DNA from 4 places in the Paenibacillus sp. NPDC101420 genome. Region 3 is predicted to be linked to each of the others. Evidence: riboswitches for the same ligand, from Rfam matches in the RefSeq annotation. Region 3 holds a riboswitch; each other region holds the start of a gene.
The links. A riboswitch is a leader RNA that binds a small molecule or an ion and turns the genes downstream of it on or off. The one in region 3 is predicted to bind cyclic di-GMP.
Positions count from the first base shown of each region.

Region 1: another riboswitch for cyclic di-GMP. It lies ahead of ACQKMP_RS16105 (NPCBM/NEW2 domain-containing protein); the one in region 3 lies ahead of ACQKMP_RS04260 (DUF6612 family protein).
Region 2: another riboswitch for cyclic di-GMP. It lies ahead of ACQKMP_RS10780 (thiamine pyrophosphate-binding protein); the one in region 3 lies ahead of ACQKMP_RS04260 (DUF6612 family protein).
Region 4: another riboswitch for cyclic di-GMP. It lies ahead of ACQKMP_RS19050 (anti-repressor SinI family protein); the one in region 3 lies ahead of ACQKMP_RS04260 (DUF6612 family protein).

Region 1 is NZ_JBNNSE010000003.1:177,818-180,971, reverse strand. Features, by position in the region: gene ACQKMP_RS16105 (NPCBM/NEW2 domain-containing protein) at 1-1,874, opposite strand, end outside; cyclic di-GMP riboswitch class I at 2,029-2,115, opposite strand; gene ACQKMP_RS16100 (hypothetical protein) at 2,273-2,839, opposite strand; gene ACQKMP_RS16095 (EAL domain-containing protein) at 2,955-3,154, opposite strand, start outside.
Region 2 is NZ_JBNNSE010000002.1:445,203-448,356, reverse strand. Features, by position in the region: gene ACQKMP_RS10785 (methyl-accepting chemotaxis protein) at 1-1,069, shown strand, start outside; cyclic di-GMP riboswitch class I at 1,260-1,355, shown strand; gene ACQKMP_RS10780 (thiamine pyrophosphate-binding protein) at 1,474-3,117, shown strand; gene ACQKMP_RS10775 (carboxymuconolactone decarboxylase family protein) at 3,128-3,154, shown strand, end outside.
Region 3 is NZ_JBNNSE010000001.1:918,435-921,588, forward strand. Features, by position in the region: gene ACQKMP_RS04255 (serine hydrolase domain-containing protein) at 1-169, opposite strand, end outside; gene ACQKMP_RS04260 (DUF6612 family protein) at 469-1,317, opposite strand; cyclic di-GMP riboswitch class I at 1,435-1,526, opposite strand; gene ACQKMP_RS04265 (Cof-type HAD-IIB family hydrolase) at 1,733-2,533, opposite strand; gene ACQKMP_RS04270 (pseudouridine synthase) at 2,565-3,154, opposite strand, start outside.
Region 4 is NZ_JBNNSE010000004.1:261,470-264,623, forward strand. Features, by position in the region: gene ACQKMP_RS19045 (2-oxoglutarate dehydrogenase E1 component) at 1-763, opposite strand, end outside; cyclic di-GMP riboswitch class I at 1,235-1,319, shown strand; gene ACQKMP_RS19050 (anti-repressor SinI family protein) at 1,347-1,502, shown strand; gene ACQKMP_RS19055 (helix-turn-helix domain-containing protein) at 1,705-2,034, opposite strand; gene ACQKMP_RS19060 (TasA family protein) at 2,204-2,809, opposite strand; gene sipW (signal peptidase I SipW) at 2,901-3,154, opposite strand, start outside.

The DNA.
Region 1 (3,154 bases), on a different contig from region 3:
GGGATCTTGGTAAGCCCCTCGAACCGGATCATAGGTGCTTTACCTTGTTCCTCTGCTGTATATGGATTGACGATATACACTGTACCGCCTTTAGTCACTTCATGTGCATAATAACTATTCGTAGCAAATTCAGGAACGGTTATAATATTCTTACCTGGACGCAATTGCACACCTCTAGCCCAAACATTCCAAGCCGCCTCTTGTTGAGAAAAGACTAAAGAAGGTAGTTTATCGCTCGAAGCTGCGTCCACATAAACGTTGATCGTATCTCCAGGCATTGCAACGAGACCTGTAGGCTGGTTGTTCGTACCGAAACCAATTCTCAGGTTTTCCTGCGCATGCTTTTTCATATCTCCACGTTGTTCCGCCTCAATGATGGTGCCTTCAGTTTGAACTTCACCATTCACTAGCTTCTTAGCTAAATCCAAAGAATCTTTCAGGATTGGATAGAGCGGATGTACTTTTGCCGCTTCTTCTAATTCATTGATTGCGTTGGCGCTATTATAAGCAGGAACAACCGCACTCATCGTGCCATCTGTGAAAATACCATTTACAGCTTCGCTTACTTTATCTTCTGTATAAAATCTAAATTCAGCCGCAAAAGGTCTGTTGATATTGGCTTTTGTGAACTTGAATTTCAATCTTTTAAACTTCGTAGGTTCGAATTTAAACTCCAGAAAATCATTCGTACTAGTCGCGGTTCCGCTAGATACGAGCTGGAAGGTTTCTCCCTTACTTGTTTCTGATGCATAAATTTCAAAAGCCTCTGGGAAGCCTTTGCGGTTATCTCTAGCCAGGAAAGCCAATCTATCTAGTACTTTCGCTTGCGCTAATTCAAACACGACTTCATTCGTGAAGCTGTCATCATTGTTCTTGTTCGTTTCCCAGTGTGTATTCGGCTGGTCATCGAGCATGTATTCCGGTTTCGTACCTGGATAGCTTCCACCGTTCACCGTTACTTTTGATACATTAGAGTTGGGCATTCTATAAGCTTCGCTATAGGCATTTTCGTATGCTGTACCATAGCCTTTTAGCTTCGAAACCTTAGCCGCTGTTGCCTCTATTTGATGATTCTCCAGAAGTACTTTTGCATTCTCTATATCTGCTTGAAACTGCACGTACAGTGGATGTGTCTGTACTTCTTGTTCTAAAGCCGTTAATTTCTCCACCGTATTAAATGCTGCGCTAACTTGACTCAAGGTATCATCTGTAAATAAATTTTTCATTTTAGCGGATACGGTATCTTCTTTGTAAAAAGAAAACTCAGCTGCACTCGCCCAATCTTGGTTAGCTTTTTTGAAGACAAATTTAAGTCTCTTGAAGGCTGTGGGTGCAAACTGAATCTCTACTACGTCACCTGCTCCGCCTTTATATTCTCCAGAGGATACTAGCGTATAATCGCCTGCATCCGTAGTTGAGCCATAAATATCAAATTCCTGAGCAAACCCCTTCCCCTTTGCACTGGATTGTCTTGCAGCGTATACGATTCTATTTAATTCAGTGGACTCATTGAAAACAAAGACAACCTCATTCGTGAACGTTGAACTGTTCGGTTTGCCCGTTTCCCAATACGTACTCATATCGCCATCAATAGCCTTAGCTATAGGTGAACCTGAGTAGTTGCCACCGTTATTGGTAATGGATTTAATATTCGCAGGATTCATTCTAAAAACATCACTATAAGCGCTTAGGATAGCCTTGCCGTAGAGATCAAACGGAATAACTGACGCATTGCTGAATAGGTCAGCCTTGCTTTGTACTACAGTGTTCACTACACTTACCTTGCTTACATCACTTGCTAAAGCATAACCTGCCTCACTCGAAAAACTAGCTAACATGGCTGCTGATGTAGCGATCGCAATCATTTTTTTCATCTTTTCTACCCCCCAGATGTAATATGAATCTCTTCCGTGCCTAAAAATAGGCACAAAAAAAACTACCCCAAAAGAGTAGCTTGATTGCGTATAAAGTCGCATAAAAACTAAGACTTAATTTTTATTAAACTTTAACAAAAAGCGTAATACACTCTTTGGCAGCTGGCTGACAATAGTTATGATAACCTTAGTCCCTATAGCTTTGCGTCCCTACATTTCCATAGGTTTGCCTATGAAGTTTCGAATACATTACAAAGAGTAACATAACGCTACATCTGATCGCATGATTAATTGGTATGAAATCCGAATAGGTAATTGCAATTACTTTTTCTATCGTGATAGATATTCTTTATCGAGTATCCCGGAAGAGAGAGGACACTTTAGGACTGGAGGTCTACTTAACTCCCCGCACCAAACAAACGCCGGAACCAATTCCACACATCGCCCGTGATGGGAATTAACCCGAAGCCATGCTCGCCAACTGCGATTAGACCATATGCCCATTGGCCAATAGCTACTGCTCCCCCAGCAATCCGTCCTATGGCTACCGCCCCAAATGCCGTATCACCTATGGCGACAGCCCCCAACGCTTTTTCGGCTATCGCGATCGCGCCTACAGCCACTCCTGCAATGGCAATCGCCCCAGCTGCGAAGCCAAGCCAGCTAATGGCTATCGCTCCAAGGGCTAACCACATTCCTAGTGATATTGCACCCACGGATAGAACCCCTACGCTTATCGCACCTATGGAAATCAAGCCTACAGCTACATCTCCAATAGCAATTAATCCAACAGCTGTCTTCACTTGTGGCTTGCTTCCGTGACCATACCCCTGACCTGAGTATCGACCCAAATTGCTGCGAATACTTACCACCGGAAATGATGGAGACGGCCATTGATAATCAATTTCTCGTCCACCTAACCCTCTAGAATCCGCCCAGTGTGTGATGTACTTATGCCATTTCATATCCATCCCGTCCCCCTTCTCAATTACCTTAATTATACAACCCCGGGGGTTGGCTGTACTCAGACTCTGACCTGAAATTCATCTCATCCTCTAGACGGAGTTATACTCATTAGTATCACTGTTTGGGAATAGGATCAGGCTTTCCAAATAAATATCCCTGAAACAACTGATAACCACTCTGCTTAAGCCATTCAAAGTCCTCTCTAAACTCCACACCTTCTGCTAAAGGAACGGATTGGATTTCTAAAGCTTTTTCTAAAAATTGTTTAGCTATTTTCTGTTTGTTCAGATCGCTGGACACACCCTGAACATATT
Region 2 (3,154 bases), on a different contig from region 3:
AACGCTTACATCTTCTTTTGATGACATCGCGAATGTATCTCATAGTATTTCAAAAGGGGATTTTACTAGTAGAGCCGATGAGAACGGGTCTATGGGGGACGTAAGTCGTTCCTTTAATACTATGATTGACAAGCTCAAGAAGATTTTGACAGAAGCATCACAAATCACTCGTCAAGTTATGGATGCAAGCCGTGGAATCGAAGATAAGAATCAGAATTTGAAAATTGTCATGGCACAGGTAGCCTCTTCGTCTAACGAGCTAGCTCTTGGTGCAAATGAAATATCTACGGATATCGCTGAAATGACAGAATCCATTAAAGATATTGAGAATAAAGTATCCAATTATACGAACTCAACGAAAGAAATGAACAGACGTTCAATACATACATTAGAACTAGTTGAACAAGGACGGCAGTCCGTTGATACTCAAGCTGAAGGCATGCGCAAAAACATCCAGGCTACTCAAAAAGTAGCTGATACTATCGAAGCCCTGTCTCATAATGCTCGCGGAATTACGATGATTACAAAAACCATCACAGAGATCGCTGAGCAGACCAACCTCTTATCGCTGAATGCCTCCATCGAAGCAGCACGCGCCGGGGAGCATGGTCGAGGATTTGCTGTAGTCGCACAGGAGGTTCGTAAACTTGCCGAAGAATCAACGGCTTCAACGAAGGAAGTCTTTGGCTTAGTTCGGAGCATCGAAACTGATATCAAACAAGCGATTGACAATATCGCTATCAACGAAGAAGTCGTACAGGTACAGAATGAGATGATCACTCAATCTGCTCATATCTTTGCTCAAATTGTGCAAAGTGTGCAGTATATTACCGAGCAAATCTCTTCCTTCTCTGCTGAAAGTGATCTGATGTTGGAAAGTGCCTTGAAAATCTCAAGTGCAATAGAGAATATCTCTGCAATCACACAGCAAACCGCTGCCGGCACCGAGGAAGTATCCGCCGCTATGAATGAACAAATTAATGCCCTGCAGTCCGTCGCTGAAGAAACTGAGAAAATGACACAGGCTGTGTTTAATCTACAGAAGACTATCCATATTTTCAAGTTTTAAGTCACTTGCAAATCATATAAACAAGACCAAAAACTCCTCCTAAGTTTTGACTTAGGGGGAGTTTTTTTATATCTATTATTTCATAGGTTGGACAAGACTTTCGTCAAAATTCGAGTTAATTTGCGAAAATATATTGACAAAGGTACTCTAGGAATATATTGTAAAGGAAAATTCTTCTTATAAATTTTAAAATTAATATTGGCAAAATCTTCGAAAGAGGATGACGCAAAACCATGGATCTACAGCCTCATTTTTAATCAGAGGCCATGACTGCCAGGTTGCAGAAAACCAAGACGACTGAACAATTGTTCAGTCTCTATGGCGATTTATGCCACCAACCTGTGCCCTAATTCAGAGCACAGGTTTTCTAATGTTTGATTTTAAAATAACAATCAACTTGTGAGGTGTATTTTTTGAAGACAGTCGCAGATTACATGTCGGAAGCACTACGGAACCTAGGAGTTACCCATTCCTTTGGTATTATTGGGAAATCCATTTGTCCTATTGTTCTTAAAATGGTAGATTACGGTATTGAATTTATTCCTGGGAGACATGAGTCCAGTTCCGGCTTCGAAGCAGCCGGGTATGCGCTTAAAACTGGAAAACTAGGTGTAGCTTTTGGTACTTCAGGTCCTGGTGGAACAAACCTATTAACTGCAGCAGCACATGCTAAGGCTAACAACCTACCTGTCCTATTTATTACTGGCCATCAATCTATTAAAGAGCTTGGAATTCCCCAATGTCAGGACTCTACTTCTTTTCTAGCTGATTTAGCTGATATGTTTAGACCTGCCACCTTATATAGCAAGCTTATTGAACGTGGAGATCACTTTAACACAATCTTTAATCATGCCATATCCATTGCTTTGAGCGGTAATCGTGGTCCAGTTCACCTTTGTATTCCCTTTGATGTACAAACGGAATTGCTAGAGGAATGTAATATTGTAATCCCTGAACGCGAATCACTGGTTAGCCATGCTAATATCGACCGTGTACTTGATGCTATAAATAGCTCTAAGAATCCAATAATTATCGCGGGTAAAGGCGTTAACCGCTCAGGAGCACATAGTGAGCTAATTCAATTAGCGGAAACATTTAATATTCCTGTAGTTACATCTCCAGGTGGTAAAGGGGCTATAGCTTGGGATCATCCACTCTATCACGGTCCAATTGGAGTAGGCGGTTGTACCCATGGGGATGACTTGCTGAATCAAAGTGATCTATTTATCGTTCTCGGGTCACGTTTAAGTGATATGACTATTTGTAATCTTAAAAGGGAAAATCATCCTGCAACATTAATTCAGTTTGATAGCGATCCGACTTTTGTCGGAAAAATATTGTTCTCTAAAACGATTCCAGTGACTGGAGATCTACGCGACAATCTAGTTTACTATCTCAATAATATTGACACGAACAACATCACAAAACGCGAAGCACCGACAAATTCCGATTATACCGAAGAGCCTCCGATTTTACCAAACCTTTCACTTGCATCGGTCTTGAGTACGATGAGTGATTTGATTCCTTATAACAGCACAGTCTTTGTTGATGATGGAAGTCACGGTTTCCATGCTGCGAAATGGTACAAGGTTAAGAAACCGGGCAGTTTTGTTTTCGATGCTTACTTTGCTTGTATGGGTAATTCCATCGGGATGGCGATTGGTGCAAAGGTTGCTGCTCCAGAAGAAACGATCTTCTGCATTACAGGAGACGGCTGCTTTATGATGCTAGGCGCAGAGATTAACGCTGCTGTCTGCAAGGATATTCCTGTCATATTCATTGTTGTGAATAATAAACAGCTAGATATGGCTCTAAAAGGTATGGAAAAAACTACAGGACGTATTGACGGAACTATCTACGAAGTCCCTATGGATGCTGTGAAATTCGCAGAATCACTAGGCGCTAAGGGTTACAAATGTGAGACAGCGGAGGAGTTCGAAACAGCCATCAAGGACGCTGTTGCCATCAACCGTGTTGCCGTCATTGAACTGCTAACAGACCGTGATGAGGTCCCTCCGACTGCTCACCGTACTTTGAACCTAAATTAGGAGGTCACTTATGAAAGACAATGTAAACAGTGGTCTG
Region 3 (3,154 bases):
GCCCCCCCGCTCTATTAGCAAATATTTTTCCATAACGACTAAGAGAATAAATATAGCCATCGGCTACTTTCTTATTACAGAGATCCTCATAAAAATGATTAAGTGCCTCTAATCGGTCCTCCCTGTAATTCACTTCGTTCAGCTTGCTAAGCTCTGTGGATGATAACATTATTCGCACTCCCCCTATCAATCATTAAAAAGAATAGCAATTCTCAAAAATGTAAATTTAACCTAACTTATAATACCTTTTCAATATAATAGTTACAACATGATATTTCATACACTATTAAATTAATTCAGATTATTAATCACATAAATAGCATGTACTAAAATCCTAATAATTGGTAGGTCAATTTTATATTTATTTATTTTTTACATATCTCACTTCCTGTTGGCTACTGTCATGAATGGAGCAAAAAGCGCTGTTCTACTGAACAGCGCTTTTTACTCCATATGAAAACGACCTTATTATTCTAGTTCGGCGGGCTTTACAATGGTTGTACCTTTGTTATTCTTGGAATACTTAGCTTCGATTTTCGTGTTGTATGTATCCTTTTCTCCATCACTTATCAGCACATAACTCAGATCGACTGTCAGTTTTTCCGTCTGCCAGGTCTTAGTATTGACGAATAATTTCCACGTTACGCTTTTGGGTTGAACTGTCTCACCATCCCAGAGGTTCTCCTGGTCATAGAGCTTGATTATTCCCTTAGCTGCTGTCGGATCGGTTACCGTGAATTGCAGGACTGTCTGAGCACCAGCAGTGCTGACTTTCATAGATTTTTTATATTTTTTTACCGAATCAAGCATGGAAACAGGATCGTATTGACCTTTGGAGTAAAAAGAATCCCACTCCATCTTCTCCAGTCCAATCCAATACTGCGCATCAGGATCGATTGGCTCACCGTCATCGTCGTAACCTTCATCTTCAGATTCATCGATCAGTTCACTTCCGTCTACAAGATAGTAAAACTCCTTGTCATTGGCATATAGACTGTACGTTGTTTCTAAAAGACTACTATCAACGGTGCCGGCTGCAGCAAAATTCGGCAGTCGATTAATATCCAGCTTCAGTGTGTTAGTGTTGCTGATACGTACCCCACCGCTCTGAATATCCTGTTTTTTGATCACATCTAAGTGAAAATTCTTTATTGCTTTAGAGGCTGCCGTTACTTTGCTAATCATTTGATCCGCGGTTACTGCTGTTGTGGTAGCGGCAGACACGACTTCAGGATTAGACATCCATCCGATCGTTCCGGACAGCAATAAAGCACCTACTGCCAAACTAGTGCCTATTGTTTTGAAAAAACTGTTCATGTACTTCCCCTTTCGGCCCCTTGCGATAATGTAACGCCGTATAGGTCGAAATAATAAAAGAGCTCAAAATTGACTACATATTCTTAGAGCTATCCTTTATGCTTCATAAGACATCCCTATGGCGGCCTGGCGATCATTTCCTTCTGTAGAAAGGCTTTAGACCCATGGCTTTGTGTCATCATCTTTCGATGATTTTACCTTTAACGCGGACAATCAATTAGTTTTAATTAGCTTACGGACGCATGTCCCACCGCTAATTTTATCATGGTTATAATTACCTGTAAACGACTTATCTTCCATTTCTATTTACCGTCGATTTACTCGTATCCTTATGTCAACGTAAAAAAAAGCATAAAACAGGACTCCAGTCCGCTTTATGCTTTGCATCTAAAATTATTTTACAGGATCAAAAAGATTAGGATAAACAATATTTAACCAGCGCATCACGCACACCATGCTCATTGTTCGAACCCGTAACAGCATTCGCTGCCGCTTTTACCTCTACAGGAGAATTATCCATCGCCACGCCCATCCCCGCATAGGTAAGCATAGAAATATCATTAAAATAATTACCGATTGAGAGGACTTCTTCTTGCGGAATTCCCAGCTTCACAGCGAGATTTCTTAATGCGTTTCCCTTAGAAGATTCGGGATGCATCAAATCAACGAAAAATTCACCACTCCGCAAAATATTGTACTCAGGAGCCCAAGTACGCCATTCACGTTCAGCTTCGTCAAGGATTTCTGGCTGTGTAAATACAGTAAACTTAACAACCGGTTCACGGAAATCTTCCCATGCGGGCAGCGTCGCTGGCACAATACGGAAGTGCTCATACATATAATTAGCTTCTTTAGTCAGATTCTCTACATTATCAACATACATATCAAAAGCAGTATTCACATCATAATGAATATTGTGCTTACGGCAATAGTCAATATAGGGGTCAAGACCACGTGCATCCATACCATATTGGTGCAGCACTTCTCGATCTTCCACTCGTACCGTCGCTGCTCCATTGTGACCAAGCACGTAACCAGTCAGCCCCATTTCCTCCATGAAAGGAATCGAGTTCTGTGGACTGCGTCCCGTACACAATACGATTTGACCGCCAAGACGTGTAACCTCAGCAATAGCTTCCTTATTCTCAGAGCTTAAGTGGTGATCATCATTTAATAGCGTACCGTCCACATCTAGTGCAATCAGTTTGTATCTCATACTCCACCATCCTTGTCTTTCTTTTTCTATATTATCCTTGAGATGATTCTGCGCCTAAGAGTGCCAGTTCCTCTAACGTCAGTTCCCGACAAGCTCCAAGCGGCAGACTTTCATCCAGCTTCAATTCTCCCATAGATACACGTTTCAGAAAAGTGACTTTTTTGCCTACCGCCTGAAACATACGCTTCACCTGATGAAATTTCCCCTCAGTGATGATAAGTGAAATATGGGAAATCACTTTGCTGCCGCGCTCTCTTCCAAGAATGGTTAAGTGTGCAGGTAAAGTAACGTAGCCATCTTCCAGCTCCACCCCTGCTGCAAAAGCCGCGACATCATCCGCGTCTACATCGCCCTCGATGGTTGCCTCGTACGTTTTCGGGACATGCTTACGTGGCGACAGCAATTCATGGGCAAGCTTCCCATCATTAGTGATCAGCAGCAGTCCCACAGTATCCTTATCTAGCCTTCCTACAGGAAACGGTTCAAACTGTGCATACTCGTGCTTTAAAAGATCCAAAACCGTCCGATCCCGCTTGTCCTCCGTAGCTGACAGGACACCCGGGGGTTTGTTCATCATAAGATATATGAATTCACGGTAGGTAACAACTTCTCCCCCTACCT
Region 4 (3,154 bases), on a different contig from region 3:
CGTTGAGGCGACCACGATGCGCCATGCCCATCAGAATATGCTCTGCGCCGTCATGCGCAGCAGCGCGTACGATTTCATCCAGCATCGGTACGAGTGCGTCATTGCCTTCCAAGCTGAAACGCTTCTGACCCACAAAGGTTTTGTGAAGGAAGGTTTCAAATTGCTCTACTTGGATCAGGCGGTTTAGCAGCTCTTTACGTTCTGCATTATTTAAAGGCGCTGGTGAGCTTGTGGATTCTGCCTGTCTGTTCAACCATTTCAGTTCTTGTTCTTCATGCACATGCCCGAATTCATAGGCGATTGTCTTGGTGTAAGCCTGACGCATACGCTGAACTGCATCCCATCCGGTATGCACATCATTCGGCGCATTCTCCCAAATGAGCGTGGCAGGTAGTGCGAGCAGATCCTCACGAGTCAGCTCATAGGTTTCGAGTTCAAGATATTTAGCCATGGGATTGTGATCGCGCTCAAGCGGATCAATATCAGCGGCCATATGGCCATATATACGAATATTAGCGATTAGCTTGGAAGCTCTTACTGCCTTTCTAAGCCATTCGGTGTCTCCCGAAATGCGAGGCTGTGGAGCCGGTTCGCTATCCGGTGTTAGGGGTGGGGGACCCGAATTTGTAAAAAGCTCGCGATAATTATTCTCTACGGTGGAAGGATCTTTCACAAACTGTTCATATCTTTCTTGAATGTAGCCTAAATTGGGTCCGTAATACTTACTCCAAATGGATTCGTTATAGGGCTCTTTGGCTGCCATGAATACATCCTCCTTAACGGATGAACTCCATACGTGACATTTTGTGTCAACGCTTACTGGAGCTGTGATGATTGCGGTTTCATTTCTCATCTTATTGTGCTACTTTCCACACGTGTAATCAATTCATTCTTTCGTCCAATACGTTCGCAAAATGGTATGGGTTAGCTTGTTCTAATGAAAAGAACGCTGTTTCTTCTCATTACCCATTCCTAAGGCCCACTAAAATGATTCTAATATCCTTATTTTTAACTAATAGGGAAGGAAGTATCATTATATTGGCTTAATTAATTTTATGAATGGGACGAGTATCGTGTTAATAGGACAAGATATCGCACAAAAGCGCTTCTATTTTTTGTTTTTTAATGGAAAAACTAATCAGAAATCGACACACTTTTCCACTTTAGTATAGTATAATGTTATTGCAGTTAGCGATTTTCATATATTTCAAAGTAGATCCTTTCGTGTAAAGGGTCCAGTAAAAGGTAAACCTGCCGAAAGACAGGGGCACAAAGTCGCGGGTCTAAGGTAGAAATACTATGACAGCCGGATTGCCTGGGGACGTAAAATCTTAGGAGGAGATTTTTTGGACAAGTCCAACCAGGGAAGCAACAGAGAACAGCAGGTCATTGATCTAGACGTTGAGTGGGTACATTTATTATTAGCAGCTAAGAAGGCTGGCATAAAGGCAGATGAAATTCGTCGATTCTTTCATGAGAAGACTGTGCAAGCCGTGCAGTAATACATTTAGTGCGTTATATTTTGAAAAAGGGCCCAGCAATAACTCGCTGGGCCCTTTTTCGGTATATAAGAAAGTATACAAGATAAATAGTCCTTATATTTTACTAGAATATAAAACGCCTTCGCGGTCCATGTTAGGAGGGCGAGGGCGCTTATGTTTAATAGTATGAGTAGAAGAGGATCTTATCAGGTCAGGTGGAATATTAATCCTTCTGATCAAGGCGCCATTTCTGGTAGTCCAGAAACTCCTTGAATTCGCGTTTGCTTATGCCTGAGGCCATAGCTTCCTGCACCAATCGGAACCATTCCGAATCTAAAGGTGACTCCTCAGCATCATTAGGTTCTCCATAGAGCAAAGCGTGGATGGATACCTGAAGCGCATCGGCGATCTTTTCGATAAACTGGATTGAAGGATTGGATTGGATGTTTCTCTCCACATTGCTAAGATACGACTTAGCAACATCCGCTCTGTCCGCAAGCTCAGATAGGGACAATCCCTTTTCTAGGCGGAGATGCTGGATACGTTGGCCCATATTTTGTGACACTATGCTGACGCCCCTCCGTAATTTTTGTTATTAGTATAGCAAATATCATTAAATTCGACAAAGTTTATTGTAAAGAGAAGAGCAGCATCTACTTATCCGCTTTCCGGAATCAGGATCTGCTGCTCTTCGAGTATTATATTAAATTATTCTATTAATCTTAGTAATCTTTTTTAGCACCTTGTTTAGCTACGAAATCCCATGTCAGGGTTATGCTATCGCCTTGGAAAATATTTTGATCTTGGTTATTTTCCACAAATTCGAATTGGACGGAGAAGCTGTCATTGGTGCCGGCTTTAATACCAGATGCTTCGGTGAAGAGTTGATCCCAACCAGTATTTTTTACGAGATCCGGATGTTGAGATTTTAAATCAGCAAGCGTAGTTTGATAGACTACATCTTCTGGAGAAACTACGGTTCCTTTATCGTTATTTCTAAGGAATTTGACCTTAATGAATTGGGCTAAATCCAGGTAGTTGTCACCTTTAGCATCCGTAATTTGAGTGGAAGTGTTCAGAATAATAGATCCGATATCGAGCGAACCATCGTTTTTCAATTTGAAGGATTTGGTTACAGTATCACCTGGTTTTAGGTTTGGAATATTTACGATAACTGAAGGGTCGGAGTTCAAATCGAGTGTACCTGCAGCAAATGTAGCAGTGCTTTGTGCAGTGTCACTAAAGTAAGCGAAGGTTCCTCCACCAATCAATGATAAACCCAGTGCTGCTGATGCTACGCCAAGACCCAATGTTTTTTTGATACCCATAATTAAAATTCCTCCTCGGTTTTGTGGTTTTTTTTATAAAAGTTATATATTGTAACTTCCGGTTCGTAAGCGGAAGCGGACAATCAACGAATTACTGTATTTCAGTTGGGGGTGGAGAGGCGGGCAGTATAGCAGCATTTTTCTTTTCGAGTGCAGCTACAGCCTTCCATGACGAATACAGAGCATAGAGCAGGAGCATCAAGCCTGGTACGATCATGAGCATGACACTTCCAGCTTTGGAAACTGCGAAATTCATAGCGTAACCTACGTAAGGTACGGTGACCCCGGTATACTCAGCTACAACATTCGTGGAACTGGTAGGGTTCATATCAGGCGCATCATTGT